2 regions of the [Limnothrix rosea] IAM M-220 genome follow, and region 2 is predicted to be linked to the other one. Evidence: predicted binding sites of a transcription regulator. Region 2 holds the regulator's gene; the other holds the start of a gene.

Region 1 (7,985 bases), on a different contig from region 2:
CCATTAAAGGCACAGATCCTGTTGCTTACTTCACTCAGGGTAAACCCGTAAGAGGCAGTGCAAGCTTCACCCACCGTTGGAACGGCGCAACTTGGCATTTCTCCAGCGCCGCTAACCGTAATCTTTTTGCTTCTAACCCCACAAAATACGCACCTCAGTATGGTGGCTACTGCGCATGGGCTATTAGTGAAGGCTACACCGCTGATATCAATCCTAACGCTTGGAAAATTGTCGACGGCAAACTCTATTTAAATGTCAGCCAAGGTATTCAACGCCGCTGGGAACGCGATATCCCCGGTCATATTTCTAAGGCAAATCTCAACTGGCCTCGCATTTCTGGTCGTTAATGATTGCCACCAACTACTAGGCAAATTGATTTTGTTTCAATGTCATTTCCTTTAGATATATCCTTTTTTTTGCTGCTGCTATGAAAATCTCTCCGAAAAAAACAGTGGTTCTCGGCGTTCTTTTAACCATGGGAATCTTGGGCGGTTGCACCACTGCCACCCAAAATGAAGTCAGCACAACCTCTGAAACGACGACTTCTGAAACAACGACTCCTGAAACAACCAGCGCTACGACAACAGCAGACGAAACGACAACCGAGTCAAGCACAGACGCTGTTGCCAGCTTTATTAACAAACAAAATGATGTAGCCATCAAAGGCACTGATCCGGTGGCTTACTTTACGGAAAGTCAGGTGGTTGAAGGGTCGGAAGAGTTTGCCTACGAGTGGAATGGTGCGACATGGCATTTCGCTAGCGCTGAAAATAGGGATCTCTTTAGTGCCAATCCAGAGGAATATGCGCCGCAATATGGTGGTTACTGTGCCTGGGCAGCGGCTCAAGGCTATGTGGCAGATATTGATCCGACGGCTTGGAGTATTGTCGATGGTCGTCTCTATCTAAACTTTGATGCGGGAGTGCAGAGACGTTGGGAAAAGGATATTCCCGGTTTTATCGCTGATGCGGATGAGAAGTGGCCGGATATCGTTGCAGAAAATTCCTAAGTTTTTGCCTCTACTGGCTAAATAAAAAATTAGCTTAGGGATTTATGCAAGTGTTCATTGTTGTTGCTTTACCTCTACACCAACTTTTATCGGTTGTTGTAGGGGTCTTTTTTTGTAGAGAAGCAGGCGATCGCCGCTGCAGGCTTAGATATTTAAATCAGAATTATTGATCGATGAGGATTCATCGCGATTTGAATTAAAGGAAAATGCTAAGGTTTCGCCTTGTTCGCTACCGAGTCGAATGTAACTATTGGACGGCAAAAAAATCTCTTCTTGGTGAATGGTTTGCCAGTCTTGATTCGGCAGACCAACTAATGTACCAAAACGGGAGCGATCGCGGAGAAAAAAGCCTTCATCGCGTTGGATAATCTCGGCATGTTCTTTACTGACCCAAGGTTCTTCAATGGTGACATCATTCTCTGAGCGACGACCAATACGAATTAATTTACTGCTAAATTTCCATTCCCGATCAGGATTATCGCAAGAACTCAGGGTGAATTTTTGGGTGGCAATGGGTTTGGGTAAACGTGTGGGTAACTCGGTAATAGAGGACAATTTTGAGAGGATTTGCCCGTTAAATTCTGGGTGCATGTAGAGAATGGGCAATGTCCAAGCAGGAGAATTGAACTTAAATTGCGTCAATAGGGCTTGGCGGGCGATCGCCACGGATTCGTCTATGGGTTTGTGGTCACAGAGAGCTTGACTGAGGCTGGTGATCAAGGCCATTGCCTCATCGTCGCTAATGGGGTCGCGCATCGCTAAAACCGACGGTAATCCATGGTGAATTAATACTTCAGTTAGGCTACTGGCGGCGATCGCCCGATGATTTTGCTGGAAACATTTTGCCCCCCAACAAGAGTTAAATACAGCCAAGCGAATCCCGCTGCGAGTCAAGATTTGGGCGAGTTCTTTGCCGTTGAGAGCTTCAGTTTCACTCAGGAAAATTTTGCCGCCATCCGCTGCCGGTTCACCGTGACCACTATAAAAAAAGAGCTGATAATTTCTTTTCGTGAGAGCGTCAGCCAGTTCCGTTGAGGTGGGTTGAATGAGGATGTCGCCCTGCACTTTCCCAAAACTTTTCTTCTGCCAAATAGCCTGTAACCGCTTCGCTTCATTTTCTAAATCTAGACTTGTATTCCCATTTTCCGGCGTACCCAAAACCAACAAAATATTTAGCGATCGCCCAGTGGTTTGCAGTTGCAAAGGAGAAACATCACCGATTGTGCGACTGAAAAAAATCTGCGGATTGAGAGACACAGCTTGCTTCCCCATTTCTGGCTGCATAATCTCCCAAGGCAACGGCAACAAATTCGGATCGCGCATGTCTAATCGCAACCGTAACGACGATTTTTGCCCTAACGCTATGCCCTCAGCTCGCGCAAAACTTTCGGCGATCGCCTTTTGAAACAGCCATTGCCACATCTGCACACCGAGCCCCTGCATCAAGCGCGCACTCATAGACATTTCTGACCCAGGCAATAACGCCACCGGTTTGATTGCCCTTGTAATGGGATAATGGGGCGTTTGGTGGGGCGTAAAAATCTCCTGCCACGCCAGCCAGACGCTACTCAACTCTTCATCCCACAGCACATCTTCCTTCTCAACACCCCGCACAAAAGGCGTTGCCGCTGCCCAAATCACAAAATGATGCTCTTCCGGCGAATTATTGAGGCGATCGCACACCACTTGTAAAGAAGGAAGTTCAGCAGCTTTAGTCATCGACAATTTGAGCAAGTAAGTATTTCTAGTTTATGTCGTTTTAGAGGACTACTTCCCCCCGTGGTGTACATCGGATAGTCCCATGACCTAGATAACCGCCCAAAAAAACATCAATCCTGACCAAACACTCGACAAAAATCACCCCGAAGGAGGTTCGGGAATTCCTACAAGACAACAATTAGCAGTCGCCCCCTTTGAGTGCTAAATTTGCTAGTGAAGTTAACTCCTATAACTCAGAAATTTTATGTCTAAGATTGTCTCTTTTAAGGACGAATCCAGACGGTCTCTCGAAGCGGGTATTAATGCGCTCGCTGATGCCGTCAAAATTACATTAGGTCCTAAGGGTCGTAACGTATTACTGGAGAAGTCTTACGGCGCTCCCCAAATTGTTAATGACGGTATTACTGTCGCGAAGGAAATCGAGCTTTCAGATCCCCTCAAAAATACTGGTGCTCGTCTCATCCGTGAAGTCGCGGCAAAGACAAATGACAGTGCGGGTGATGGTACAACGACTGCGACTGTAATGGCTCAGGCTTTGATCCATGAAGGTCTCAAAAATGTTACGGCTGGTGCGAATCCCATCGCCCTCCGTCGTGGTATTGATGCTGCGGTGAAATTCCTCGTCGAAGAGATTGCCAATATTGCTAAGCCTGTGGAAGGTGAGGCGATCGCCCAGGTTGCGGCGGTATCTGCGGGCAACGACGATGAAGTCGGCAACATGATTTCCCAGGCGATGGAGAAAGTGACTAAAGACGGTGTGATTACCGTTGAAGAGTCTAAGTCCCTCGCAACAGAGCTTGATGTTGTCGAAGGTATGCAGCTCGACCGTGGCTACATGTCTCCCTATTTCGTCACTGACCAAGAGCGTCAAATTGTTGAGTTTGAAAACCCCCTCATCCTCATCACTGACAAGAAAATCTCGGCGATCGCCGACCTCGTCCCTGTCCTCGAAAAGGTTGCCCGTTCCAGCCAGCCTCTCCTAATCATTGCAGAGGACATCGAAGGTGAAGCTCTCGCAACTCTTGTTGTGAACAAAGCTCGTGGTGTGCTTAATGCTGCGGCAATTAAAGCACCTAGCTTCGGCGATCGCCGTAAGCAAATGCTTCAAGATATTGCAGTTCTTACCGGTGGCCGCGTCATTTCCGAGGAAGTCGGTCTAAACCTCGAAACCGTTGAGCTGGAAATGCTCGGTTCCGCTGAAAAGATTACCCTCACAAAAGAAACGACTACTGTTGTTTCCGGCGGCGGCTCTAAGAGCGATATCGACGCTCGCGTGGTGCAAATCCGTAAGCAGTTGGCTGAGACTGACTCTGAGTACGATGCTGAGAAACTCCAAGAGCGTATTGCGAAGCTCGCTGGTGGTGTTGCGGTAATCAAAGTTGGTGCAGCAACAGAGACCGAACTGAAAGATCGCAAACTCCGCATTGAAGATGCGCTTAATGCAACTAAGGCAGCCGTGGACGAAGGTATCGTTCCCGGCGGCGGTACTACTCTCATTCACCTTGCTGGCAAGCTCGCAAGCGTTGAAGCCTCTCTCACTGATGCTGAGGAAAAACTCGGTGTGAGTATTGTTGCCCGTGCCCTCGAAGCGCCCCTCCGCCAACTTGCGGATAATGCCGGTGCGGAAGGTTCCGTTGTTGTTGAGCATGTTCGTGAAAGTGATATGAACATCGGCTTTAACGCTGCAACTGGTGAGTATGTCGATATGATTGCGGCGGGTATTATTGACCCTGCTAAGGTTGTTCGTTCTGTACTCCAGAATGCTGGTTCTATTGCCGGAATGGTGATTACAACTGAAGCGCTTGTTGTCGAAAAGCCTGAACCTGAAGCTGCTGCACCCGACATGGGTGGCATGGGCGGCATGGGCGGCGGCATGCCCGGTATGGGCGGCATGGGAATGCCCGGCATGGGAATGATGTAATCCCCTCTTGACTCCAAAAATAAGATTGAGTTTTTAAAGCATCCTGCGGGGTGCTTTTTTCTTGACGAAGAATAATTGCTGAGAAGCGTTCCCAAATGAGGGGCAAAAACGGATAATGGTGGGCGGTTTACTGCTTGGTGATGTGTGATGTCCGGCTACCTTTTGACTGCTCCTGCGAAGATTAATCTCTACCTCGAAATTTTGGGCGATCGCCCTGATGGTTTCCATGAGCTAGTGATGGTGATGCAAACAATTGCCTTGAGCGATCGCATTGAAGTCAGTTCCCACCGTGGCAAGGGCATCAACCTCTATTGCAAACAGCCCCTAGTACCCCTAGACGAACGCAACATTGCCTACCGCGCAGCGCAGTTAATGATGGCGCGTTTTCCCCATGCCTATGAAGAATTTGGCGGCGTTGATATTACGATTGAGAAAAATATTCCAGTGGCCGCAGGCTTGGCTGGCGGGTCGGGTAATGGCGCAGCAGTTTTGGTGGGCTTAAATCTACTCTGGCAGCTGGGTCTTACTCAACCGGACTTGCGTATCTTGGCGGCGGAGCTGGGTTCCGATGTGCCATTTTGTATTGGCGGTGGCACGGCGATCGCCACAGGACGCGGTGAAATCCTTGACCCATTACCGGATCTCGATGGCATTCCCATTGTCCTCGCCAAATATAGCAATATCGCCGTTTCAACTCCTTGGGCCTATCAGACCTACCGTGCCCAATTTGAGGATGGCTATCTCCGTGATGACGAAAGCTGGCAAGATCGGATGACACAAATCCATTCCGGTGGCCTAATTCAAGCAATTCAAACTAAAAATATCCAGGCGATCGCCGCCGAACTCCACAACGATTTAGAAAAAGTTGTTTTACCCGCATTTCCTCAAGTTCAAACCTTAAGAGATTGCTTCGCTAAACATGGGGCGATCGGCACAATGATGTCCGGTTCTGGGCCAAGCGTCTTTGCCATTTGCGAGTCCGTTGAACAGGCCAATCAACTCAAAACATCTGTCTCCACCGAGCTTAATAGCCCTGATCTAGATTTGTGGGTTACCCAAATTTCATGTCATGGCATCCAAGCTGCAACTCTCTAATGATGAAGACTGATCACCCTAAGTAGAGTTTTAGAAAGTTAGCTCTAATTGTTTACATGTAGGTGTTTTTGTTTTCGCAGAATTTTTCTGTTCCGACAATGTCTGCATACTAACTGGATGTTCAATTTCATTCAATAATCTGACAAGTGATCGCCCAACAGCATAAGCTAAATTAACAGGCACCGCATTCCCGATTTGTCGATACTGAGAAGAGATTGAACCAATAAATTTCCACTCATCAGGAAAAGTTTGGATTCTTGCATATTCACGAACGGTAAGCGGTCGAGTTTCTTGTGGATGACACCTTTCCGTTTGCTTTTGAGCTGGTGCACAAGTCAAGGTCAAACTTGGTTCATCCCACGCCAATCTTCTTGCTATACCTGTTTTACCACCACCTAAAAAATAGCTTTTTTTCATATACTCACGCTGTAAATGATCCGGTAAATCTCGCCAATAACCACCTTCTGGAACATGGGACAAAATTTCTGCTTTACGTTGAGAATAAGTTTGTCCTACGGACTCAGAAACTTCACTAGAGTAGAGAGAGCCACCCTTTAGTGCATCCCTCACAGTCATTAATTTGTAGTAAGGATCTGGCCATTTAAACTGGGTAACAGAGCCTAAATCTTTACGTATAGCAATGAGGAATAACCTTTCTCGCTTTTGCGGTACTTTGTAGAAAATAGCTTTCAATACACGTGGTTCTATAAGTTCGTAACCTAACTCTTGAATAACATTTTTAATTGTAGATAAAGTCTTACCATCATCATGCTTGAGAAGACCAGCAACGTTTTCAGCAAGAAAAATTTTAGGATTTATTTCACGCACAGCTCGTGCAAACTCAAAAAACAAGGTTCCTCTGGTATCTTCAAATCCTAATTTCTTACCTGCATAGGAAAACGCTTGACAAGGAAAACCTCCAGAAAGGATATCAACTTTGTTTTTATAATCGAAGAAATCAACTTGAGAAATATCATCCTCAATAACATTCCAGCTTGGTCGATTATGTCTGAGAGTTTTACAAGCATTTTTATCAATTTCATTAAAAAGTATTCCATTAAATCCAGCTTTCTCCAAACCAATTGCTAATCCTCCAGCACCAGCAAAAAGCTCTACTGATTGATATGCCCGACAGGGTTTAATTGCTAATTCTTGGTTCCATTGACTACTTAAAAGCTGCTGAAAAACATCAAAATATTTTAAATGTTCAATATGATACTGAGGCATTCCTTTACGTTGGCTTTCATACTGATCTGGGATCAGTTTTCCACTACGATGCCATTTGCTCAAAGTGCATTTTGAAATCCCTAAAATATCAGCTACTTGTGCTGCTGAATAATATTCATAGACTGGATTATGGAACGTTTTATTCACAAATTTAGAAGAACAAGTTTTCAATGAAATCAAAGTTTTATTCGGGCTTAATATGGAAGCTGTCGAAACCTTGATATTTCTCAAATGCCATCATATATAAGCTAGTCAAAAAATCATCGGAAATATCAGATAACTCTTCTAAAACAGTGTTTGTAATGGCATTGAGAATATCAAGACTTACTACAGCGTCGTGAATAATACGTGGCAAATTAGCACAGAGCTTCTGATATGCCATTGCGTCCCCTGTCACTATTGTATAAAACTGATCTATCGATACACGGCAAATATTAGGATGTTGGGTCTGCTGTCCATCCAAAGAGATAATCCAAGGAACATTTTGGCTATTTTTAGCAATAACTTCTACTAAAAAACACAGTGATTGATTATTTTTAAGGAGTTGAGCTTGCATTCTCATATATGTTTTTTGAGATGAAGATGAATTCATTGTATTATGCTTATTTTTAATCTCCGCAAATATACATTTCTTTTTGTTAACAACATCGAAGCCTTGCTTAGGAACTTCCCAATCTGGAGAAATATGCTGAAATAAATTCTGATGAAAATAGCCAATATGGTTTGAGTTGGATTTATCAATCTGCCTCATACATTCCGTCAAGATAATATCTTCGATACTTTTTCCGTAAATTTCGGCATCGAAAGTCAACTTAATTGGATCAATTAAATTTTTGTTGAATTCTTTGAGGCTTATAGAAAATCTATATTTTTGGACTGTCTTTTTGACATGTTCAAAGATCATATCGTCATCAATGAAACCCAAGTTATAGTTATCCATGTTATTTACGTACCTGTTTGCAGGCGGTATCTCAGACTCAACAATGTTAACCAAAGACTAGGGTATTTTTTCTC
Region 2 (7,985 bases):
AGATCTGTCGTTCGCAGGCGTGCCACGGCATCCGGTAGTGGAATTGTGCCTTCGGGTGTAATGAGATTGGCTCCTTCTCGCCGCACTTCTCCCTTCAGCAAAGCTAACTGTGCTTGTCGTAGTGCTTCGGCTTTAATTGGTGCAGATTGTAGTTCTTGATAAAACTGCGTCATTAGTCCCAAGGTTCCTTCGTCGCTGACATACCAGAGGCTCCCGATCGCCGATTTAGCACCAGAGGCGATCGCCAAACCAGAAAAACCGAGTTCCGCATTGGGATCACCGAACGCCGTTCGACAAGCAGATAAAACCAGCAACTCGATCGGTGGATTATTGAGTTGTAATTGTGGCAACTCAGCTAGGGATAAGCGTTGATCCCAAAACTGAATATAGGAACGATCCAGTGCTCCCGGCAAAAATTCACCATGGGTGGCAAGGTGTAAAATGCCGTACTCTTGGCGATCGCGCGCCGCTAGTAAACGCTCTACTGTAAATTGATTTTCCAAGTAAACATCACCTTCCCAGAGGCGATCGGCAATGACCGACAACTCCACAGGCACCGCAGGCAAATCACTTTGCTGCTGAAATTCCGAAGCCCCCATGGCCAGCACCTGACTTTCTCGTAAATTGACATAGTCCGTTTGGGTCAAAGCAAAGCTAGGCATCATACCCACACTATACTTTTCGATGACAAACTCTTCACCATCATGCAGTGCCGCCAAAGGTAGAGTCCGCAGCCCACGATCCATTACAAACGTCAAATTGTCGATTTGAGATTCGTTGAGCTCCGCCTCAAGGGGTTTGATCAGCAGATCATAGAAATACTGCGCAGAACGTAAATAGGATTTACCTAAACGGGGAGCCGTAACGCTGCGGTGGAAGGAGCGTGACGCTTGCAAAATAGCTTCTCTACTACTGCCAACGATGCGGCGACGCACAACTTTGCCACTAGCAGTCAGCATCACGAGTTCTAATTCATCATCATCGCGGACTTCTCGACCCACATCAAGATAATTTTGGCGGGCATTTTCGTCGAATTGCCACAGAATATTGTTGTCTTTGCCAATGGTCTGTTTTGACGATTGTTTTGTGCCTCGCGATTCTTTTTCTCGAAATGCCACATAGATAATGGCAGGCTCAATATCGAGTAAAGATTGAATCTCAGCCAGTTTTGATTGCACTGCGTCAAAGTTTGTACTTGGTTTCGCCGATAAACCAAAGTGATCACCATAGTCATCAAAAAAATCGTCTTCTAAATCCTCATATTCTTCATCGCTCCAGTCGCCATCTTCATATTCGTATTCATAGTCAAAATCGCTTGCAAACTCTTCATCGTCTTCGTCAAATTCGTCGTCTTCTTCTCCTTCACTAAATTCTTCATCGTCTTCGTCAAATTCGTCGTCTTCTTCTCCTTCACCAAATTCTTCGTCATCATCGCCAAATTCATCATCAAATTCATCATCAAACTCGTCGTCGCCGAACTCATCGTCAAATTCATCATCAAACTCGTCGTCGCCAAATTCATCATCAAATTCATCTCCGAATTCTTCATCTCCAAATTCACCATCAAAATCTGATTCGTCAAAGTCAAACCCATTTTCTAAGATGACGTTATTGCCTTGGGTTACTGTGCCTGTGCTATTACCGTCTGCATCGGCGACGAAGTTTATGGTCATGGTGGAGCTATCAAATGCCCCAATTTGAATGGTTCCTTCGAGCTTAATGTCGTTATTTGCGGTGAGGGTCAGTGCTGAGTCTTGATTTGTACTGGTGATATCTGCTCTGACAATGATGTCGTTGTCTGCTCTGAGTTCGAGGGCGTTGCCACTGGACCAAGTAATGGGGGCGGTGACGGTAATGTTGCCTAAATCAGTGTTACCGGAGGCGGTGGTGACTAGGACATTGCCTAGAGCTAGTTGGTTTTGTAGGGTGATAATGTTGAGGTTTGAGGGGCTGTTACTGGGATCGCTAAAGGTTCCGGCAGCAAAATTGAGGCTTGGACTTGTTGTGCTGTTGGAAATGGTGATATCTGTGGGGTCTAAAAGCAGTTGTCCGTCTTGGCCTAGGGGCGATCGCAGATCAACTCGCCCTTGAAAATCAAGATATTGTTTACCGCTGACTTCGACAAAACCGCCGTCGCCACCCAGTCGTCCGCCTTTTGCATTGATGTTGCCATAGAAAAATGTCGATTGGTCAGACCAGACAATGACTTTACCGCCATCTCCTGCGGCGATCGCCGCCGCTGTAATGTTCGAATTTTGGTCAACAAAAACATTATTGGCATTTGTGAATAAGCCCTGTCCTTGGCGATCGCCTCCAATATAGATTTCACCGCCGCCATTCAAGCCAGACCCATCGATATTGGCTCCGGTGAGAATCATTTCTTGACCCAGTAATGTGGCTACACCACCAGTATTACCACTGACATCTAGCGCCCCACTAAAAAATAAATCCCCAGAATCACTGGAAATAGTTACATTCGTAGCGCTTAGCTTGGCCGCGCCATTATTTAAAGTGACACCCGTCTCTAAATCATGTCCTGTCAACAAACGAGGAATATCAACAAAAGTTGTCGGCGCACCATGATTAAATTCGAGATTAAGCAATTGACCAGCTTGGGATAGTCGTAGCGTATTTGTACCCGGTACAGCCGTGAGATTGATCGTTCCCCCTGACGCGGTCAGTGAACCTGTGTTGATAATCTGTGAAGCAAAAAGATTAATCCTTTGGCCTGCATTAACCGCTAAATCTGCGCCATTAATAATGCCGCCAGTACCATCAAAGAAAAATTGGTTGGGCGTACCAACAAGCTCTGCATAATTCGTTGCCCCTGACCAAGGAGCATCACCGAAACCGACTCCTGTAGCCGTAGTTGCAGTAAAGTCCGCTGATAAATTTAATTGGGCATTTTCACCGAAAACAATGCCACTAGGATTGATTAAATATAGGTTGGCATTACTACCACCAACACTAAGCAAACCATCAATTAGAGAAGGATTAGCGCCACTGACCCTAGACAAAATATTTTGAATCGCTGGCGTACTGACAAATGTCGCACTTTGATTTGTACCGACATTAAAATCCTGAAAATCGTGAAATAGATTATGACCATCCCCAGAAGTGATCCCGCCAGAAATATTCCAGTTTTCACCATTATTTGTAACGACGGTATTGGTTGTGTTTGCCGTGGGCGTAATCTGGGCGATCGCCGGTATTGTCAAACAGCTAAAACTCAAGCCAATGGTGGCAAACAATAAGCGAAAATAAGACACGTAAAACTCCTCAAGCTGGCTGAGATGACTGATTAGAACTCTTTTTTCTAATGGGGAAAATGACCATGGCAACAGGTTACCCGCCAACACAATAGTCTAGTTAGCACTTTTAATTGGGGCAAGTAGTCCCGAGTTTTTCAATACACCCACGCCGTCCTATGATTATGATATTTAAGCCAACCTCAAACGGAATCCCCGCTTTAATCTTTGCAATAACTTCGATTTGAGAAAATGTTAGTTAGTGAGAAGATCATCTATGAGTTTAGTCTACGTCCTTTTATTTAATGCCCGTACCGAAAACGAGGGTATTCACACGCTCCAAGAGGGCGATCGCAACAAGATCTTAATGTTTGAAGATAAAGATGATGCGACTCGCTTTGCTCTAATGTTGGAGGCTCAAGATTTTCCGCCAGTGACGGTAGAAGGCATGGAAGATCGAGACATTATCGAATTTTGTGAAGGTGCTGACTACGGCTATGATCGCATCGCCCCCGGACAATTAGCTGTACCACCAGAGAATAATGTCGACGAAACTGACTGGAGCGAGTCTGGTAGCTATGAGGCAAAAGCAGAAAAGTCAGAAAAAACAGAAAGTGAAGATGAAAGTGATCTGTCTGATGATGAGCTAGAGCGTATTCGTCAGCAATTAGAAGGGTTACTTTAGGTCTATCTTTGGTCTCACTCTATGGAGCCACCGTGTTTATTACACACCAGAGTTTAGGCTAATTCCGGTTGGGCTGTGAGGCTGGCAGAAATATAGTCGGCGGTAGCTTCCACAAGGGCGATCGCATTTTCATAGAACATCCGCGTTGGGCCAATCACACCGACACTACCAACGGGGACTTCTTCTTGGTAGTAGTTGGCGGAAACCATGGCGCAGGTTTTCATAGGTTCTAGGGGATTTTCTACACCAATGTGGATCAGCGTTGTACGCTCATCGCCATCACGGTTAAACATTACCGGGACGAGCTGCTCCTGGCGCGCCTCGATGAGATGCAAAAGTGTCTGTAGTTGCGTCAGTTGCGAAAATTCAGGTTGGCGCAGTACTTCAGAAATGCCATGGACTAAAATCGGTGTCGAAATATTACTCTGATTCACCTTGGCAACCGTTTGGCACACCGTTTGTAACACCTCGGCACAGTGGCGAAAATCCTGATCTAGCGCTTCTAAGTCTAGTCTAGAAATCTCTTCCAGCGATCGCCCTTGGAGATGATGATTTAAAAAATTCGCGAGAATTGCCAATTCATCGGGATCGGACTCTAGCTCTAGGGCAACAGATTGGGGCTGAAACGTATCAGTCACCACAACCATAATAATTTTGTTTGACGAGAGAGGCAGTAACTGCAAATGTCGCAATCTGGCATGGTGTTGCTGGGGAACAGTAATTAAGGCAATATAGCCACTCAAAGTCGCCAAAATCTGATTAGCTTGCTTTAGGGTCGCTTCTAGACCCCAAAGCTGTTCATCGGACTGTTGATGGAGCGTCTGACGGACTTTTTGGCGTGTCTGGTGATTTGGTGTTAACAATTCATCGACATAAAAACGATAGCCAGAATCGGACGGAATACGCCCCGCAGATACGTGGGGTTGATACAAAAAACCTGCCTTTTCGAGTTTCCCCATGACATTCCGAATCGTGGCTGAGCTCACCTGAAAATCATATTCCTTGACTAGGGTTTTAGACCCAACGGGTTCAGCGGTAGAAATATAGTGATTGACCGTTGCCCGAAAAATATTTTGGTATCTCGGATTAAGAATATTTTGAGCAGCCATAAAGTGTAATGGGGAACAGGTTAAGCCCGTAAATTATGTGGCAAGTGTTAAAGAAATATTAATTTTGTTCGTCATAGGATCCATAAAAAAGATTGCTTTATTTTAAGAAATAAACTCAATCTGTGGCAGCTAGTATAGCTGATTTCTTCCTTTTGACTAGTAGCGGGGTACGCTGCGGTCAACGCTTAGGGAATAGGCATCGATGCCACCCATAATATTGATGGGATTGGTAAAGCCATTTTGTTGTAGCCACTGGCACATTTGGGCAGAGCGCATGCCGTGGTGACAAAGGACATAGGTTGGCATGGTGGGGTCGAAGTCTTGGGTAATTGTGGGGGACCACTCTTCAAATTTGCTCAGAGAAAGTACTTTAAAGCCGTCGATGGAGCAGATCTCTATTTCTTGGGGTTCTCGCACATCAATGAGCTGTAAATCTTGGTCTAGTTCTTTGGCGATCGCCATTTTTTCTGCAAGGGTTTGTACCGAAATTTCTTGGAAGGTCGTAGTCATAGGGTCTTTTTTTTGATGTTTTTATCGTGTTAGCAAATGTAATGACAGCTGCACAAAAAGCGGGAAAATTTCATTAATAATTTAGAAAGTTTTAGGGGGGTTATGCCAATGTTGTCGGTGTTTCAGTTTGTCACAAAACTGTTCAAAGTTAAGGAGTATTGCAGTTCCTGCGATCAAGTGCTCACCCCAATTTCAGAATGGTACAAGTAACAGTAGAGGTCTATCGAAGCAGTGGAGGACATCCTAATATGCCCTAGCCGTTGGCGATCGCCTCACCTTCCCAGCACGACATCTGATTAGACGTTTTATTTGTTTAAGAAAACAGCCATTACTTGAGTTTGTATGGATTTTGCCAATTTTCCGTGGTTATCCACGATTATTCTATTTCCCATCGTTGCAGCTTTATTTCTGCCGATCATCCCAGATAAAGACGGTAAAACAGTACGATGGTTCGCCCTAACTGTAGGTCTTATCAATTTCACCATTATCGTTGCCGCCTTCTACACGAGCTATGACTTTAGTAGCTCTGAGCTGCAACTCACTGAAAGCTATACCTGGGTTGAGGCGATCGGCCTCCGTTGGTCAGTCGGTGCAGACGGTCTGTCCATGCCCCTGATTTTGCTTACTGGTTTTATTACGACCCTTGCCACCCTTGCAGCTTGGCCGGTTACCTTTAAGCCAAAATTGTTCTACTTTCTGATGCTGCTGATGTACGGCGGTCAGATTGCGGTCTTCGCGGTACAAGATATGCTCTTGTTTTTCTTTACATGGGAGCTAGAGCTTGTCCCGGTATATCTCATTCTCTCCATTTGGGGCGGTAAAAAACGTCTCTATGCAGCGACTAAGTTTATTATTTACACCGCCGGGGGATCGCTCTTTATTTTAATCGCAGCCCTCACCATGGCGTTCCACGGTGATACGGTCACCTTCGACATGACGGCGATCGCCAACAAAGACTTTGGTCTGAACCTCCAACTTCTTTTGTACAGCGGTTTACTCATCGCCTACGGCGTAAAACTTCCCATTTTTCCACTACACACTTGGTTGCCCGATGCCCACGGTGAAGCAACAGCACCAGCACACATGCTCCTCGCCGGGATCCTCCTTAAGATGGGTGGCTATGCCCTATTGCGGATGAATGCCGGGATGTTACCCGATGCCCACGCCCTTTTTGGCCCAGTGCTCGTCATTTTAGGTGTTGTCAACATTGTTTATGCTGCCTTGACATCCTTTGCCCAGCGCAACCTCAAACGCAAAATTGCCTATTCCTCCATTTCCCACATGGGCTTTGTGCTCATCGGGATGGCATCCTTCACTGACCTAGGAACCAGCGGCGCAATGCTGCAAATGATTTCCCACGGTTTAATTGGAGCCAGCCTCTTCTTTATGGTCGGTTCTACCTACGACCGCACCCACACCCTCATGCTTGATGAAATGGGCGGCGTTGGTAAGAAGATGAAAAAAATCTTTGCCATGTGGACAACCTGCTCTTTTGCCTCCCTCGCCTTGCCGGGTATGAGTGGTTTTGTGGCAGAGCTGATGGTCTTCGTCGGTTTTGCCACCAGTGATGCCTATAGCCCCACTTTCCGTGTCATTGTCGTTATCTTGGCGGCGATCGGTGTTATTCTTACGCCTATTTATCTCCTCTCCATGTTGCGGGAAATCCTTTACGGCCCGGAGAATAAAGAGCTGGTCGAACACGAAGCCCTTGTAGATGCAGAGCCACGGGAAGTGTTTATTGTTGCCTGCTTACTCATTCCAATCATTGGTATCGGCCTTTATCCAAAAGCCGTCACCCAGATTTATGCTTCCACCACAGAGCACCTAACAGAAGTGTTGCGTGCTTCCGTGCCCAGCTTAAATCAGATGGCTAAGGCCAATGCGTCTGATCTGGCATTTTTCCGCGCGCCGGAAATTGAGCCAATCTCACAATATAAATAGCCATTTATAAAGCCACAAAGTCTTTAATGGCTTGTTTTCAAAATCCTCTGCTGCGTTGGCGGGGGATTTTCTTTTTGCGTCAAATCAGGGCAACGGAGAAATTTGTTCAGCTGAAGTCACGGGTTCGTTGCTATTGACGGCGTTTAGAGCAAAAGCCCCATCATTGGCACAGGGGATTAAGGTTTGATTTTGCGTAATACTGCGACAAGCTGCTCTCATTAGGATTTTTGCAAAATCTTCTTTTTTAACTCGAAACCATTATTGATTTGTTCAATTTACAGGCTTATGGAAGAGGTCTATGCAATATTGAGCACTCTCAATAGTCTTGTTTTAGTCGATCCCGTTACTCAGATGAAGTCCCATCGTTCACTAGAGCAGCACTGGAAACCAGTTCGATACGCTCAGGATTACCGAAAAAGTCTTTAGAAATATCGATCAACATAGAAGCTAGTGGTGTTAGCTGCCAATGGCCATCGAGACTTTGTAATAGTT

What was found. The regulator HrcA, encoded in region 2, represses chaperone genes, less so after heat shock. The targets are predictions, from matches to a motif close to TTAGCACTCNNANNNTNNGAGTGCTAA.
Region 1: the regulator HrcA is predicted to act here: its motif matches at 2,907-2,933, upstream of groL (chaperonin GroEL).

What each region holds. Positions count from the first base shown of each region.
Region 1 is NZ_MRBY01000016.1:60,721-68,705, forward strand. It holds gene NIES208_RS08745 (YHS domain-containing (seleno)protein) at 1-347, shown strand, start outside; gene NIES208_RS08750 (YHS domain-containing (seleno)protein) at 428-1,009, shown strand; gene NIES208_RS08755 (CHAT domain-containing protein) at 1,154-2,728, opposite strand; gene groL (chaperonin GroEL) at 2,973-4,649, shown strand; gene ispE (4-(cytidine 5'-diphospho)-2-C-methyl-D-erythritol kinase) at 4,797-5,744, shown strand; gene dcm (DNA cytosine methyltransferase) at 5,775-7,118, opposite strand; gene NIES208_RS08775 (Eco47II family restriction endonuclease) at 7,156-7,911, opposite strand; gene NIES208_RS08780 (NAD(P)/FAD-dependent oxidoreductase) at 7,917-7,985, opposite strand, start outside.
Region 2 is NZ_MRBY01000029.1:6,298-14,282, forward strand. It holds gene NIES208_RS11870 (CHAT domain-containing protein) at 1-3,269, opposite strand, end outside; gene NIES208_RS11875 (DUF3110 domain-containing protein) at 3,526-3,933, shown strand; gene hrcA (heat-inducible transcriptional repressor HrcA) at 3,987-5,042, opposite strand; gene NIES208_RS11885 (rhodanese-like domain-containing protein) at 5,199-5,552, opposite strand; gene NIES208_RS11890 (NAD(P)H-quinone oxidoreductase subunit 4) at 5,895-7,493, shown strand; gene NIES208_RS19680 (hypothetical protein) at 7,578-7,712, opposite strand; gene NIES208_RS11895 (D-alanyl-D-alanine carboxypeptidase) at 7,837-7,985, opposite strand, start outside.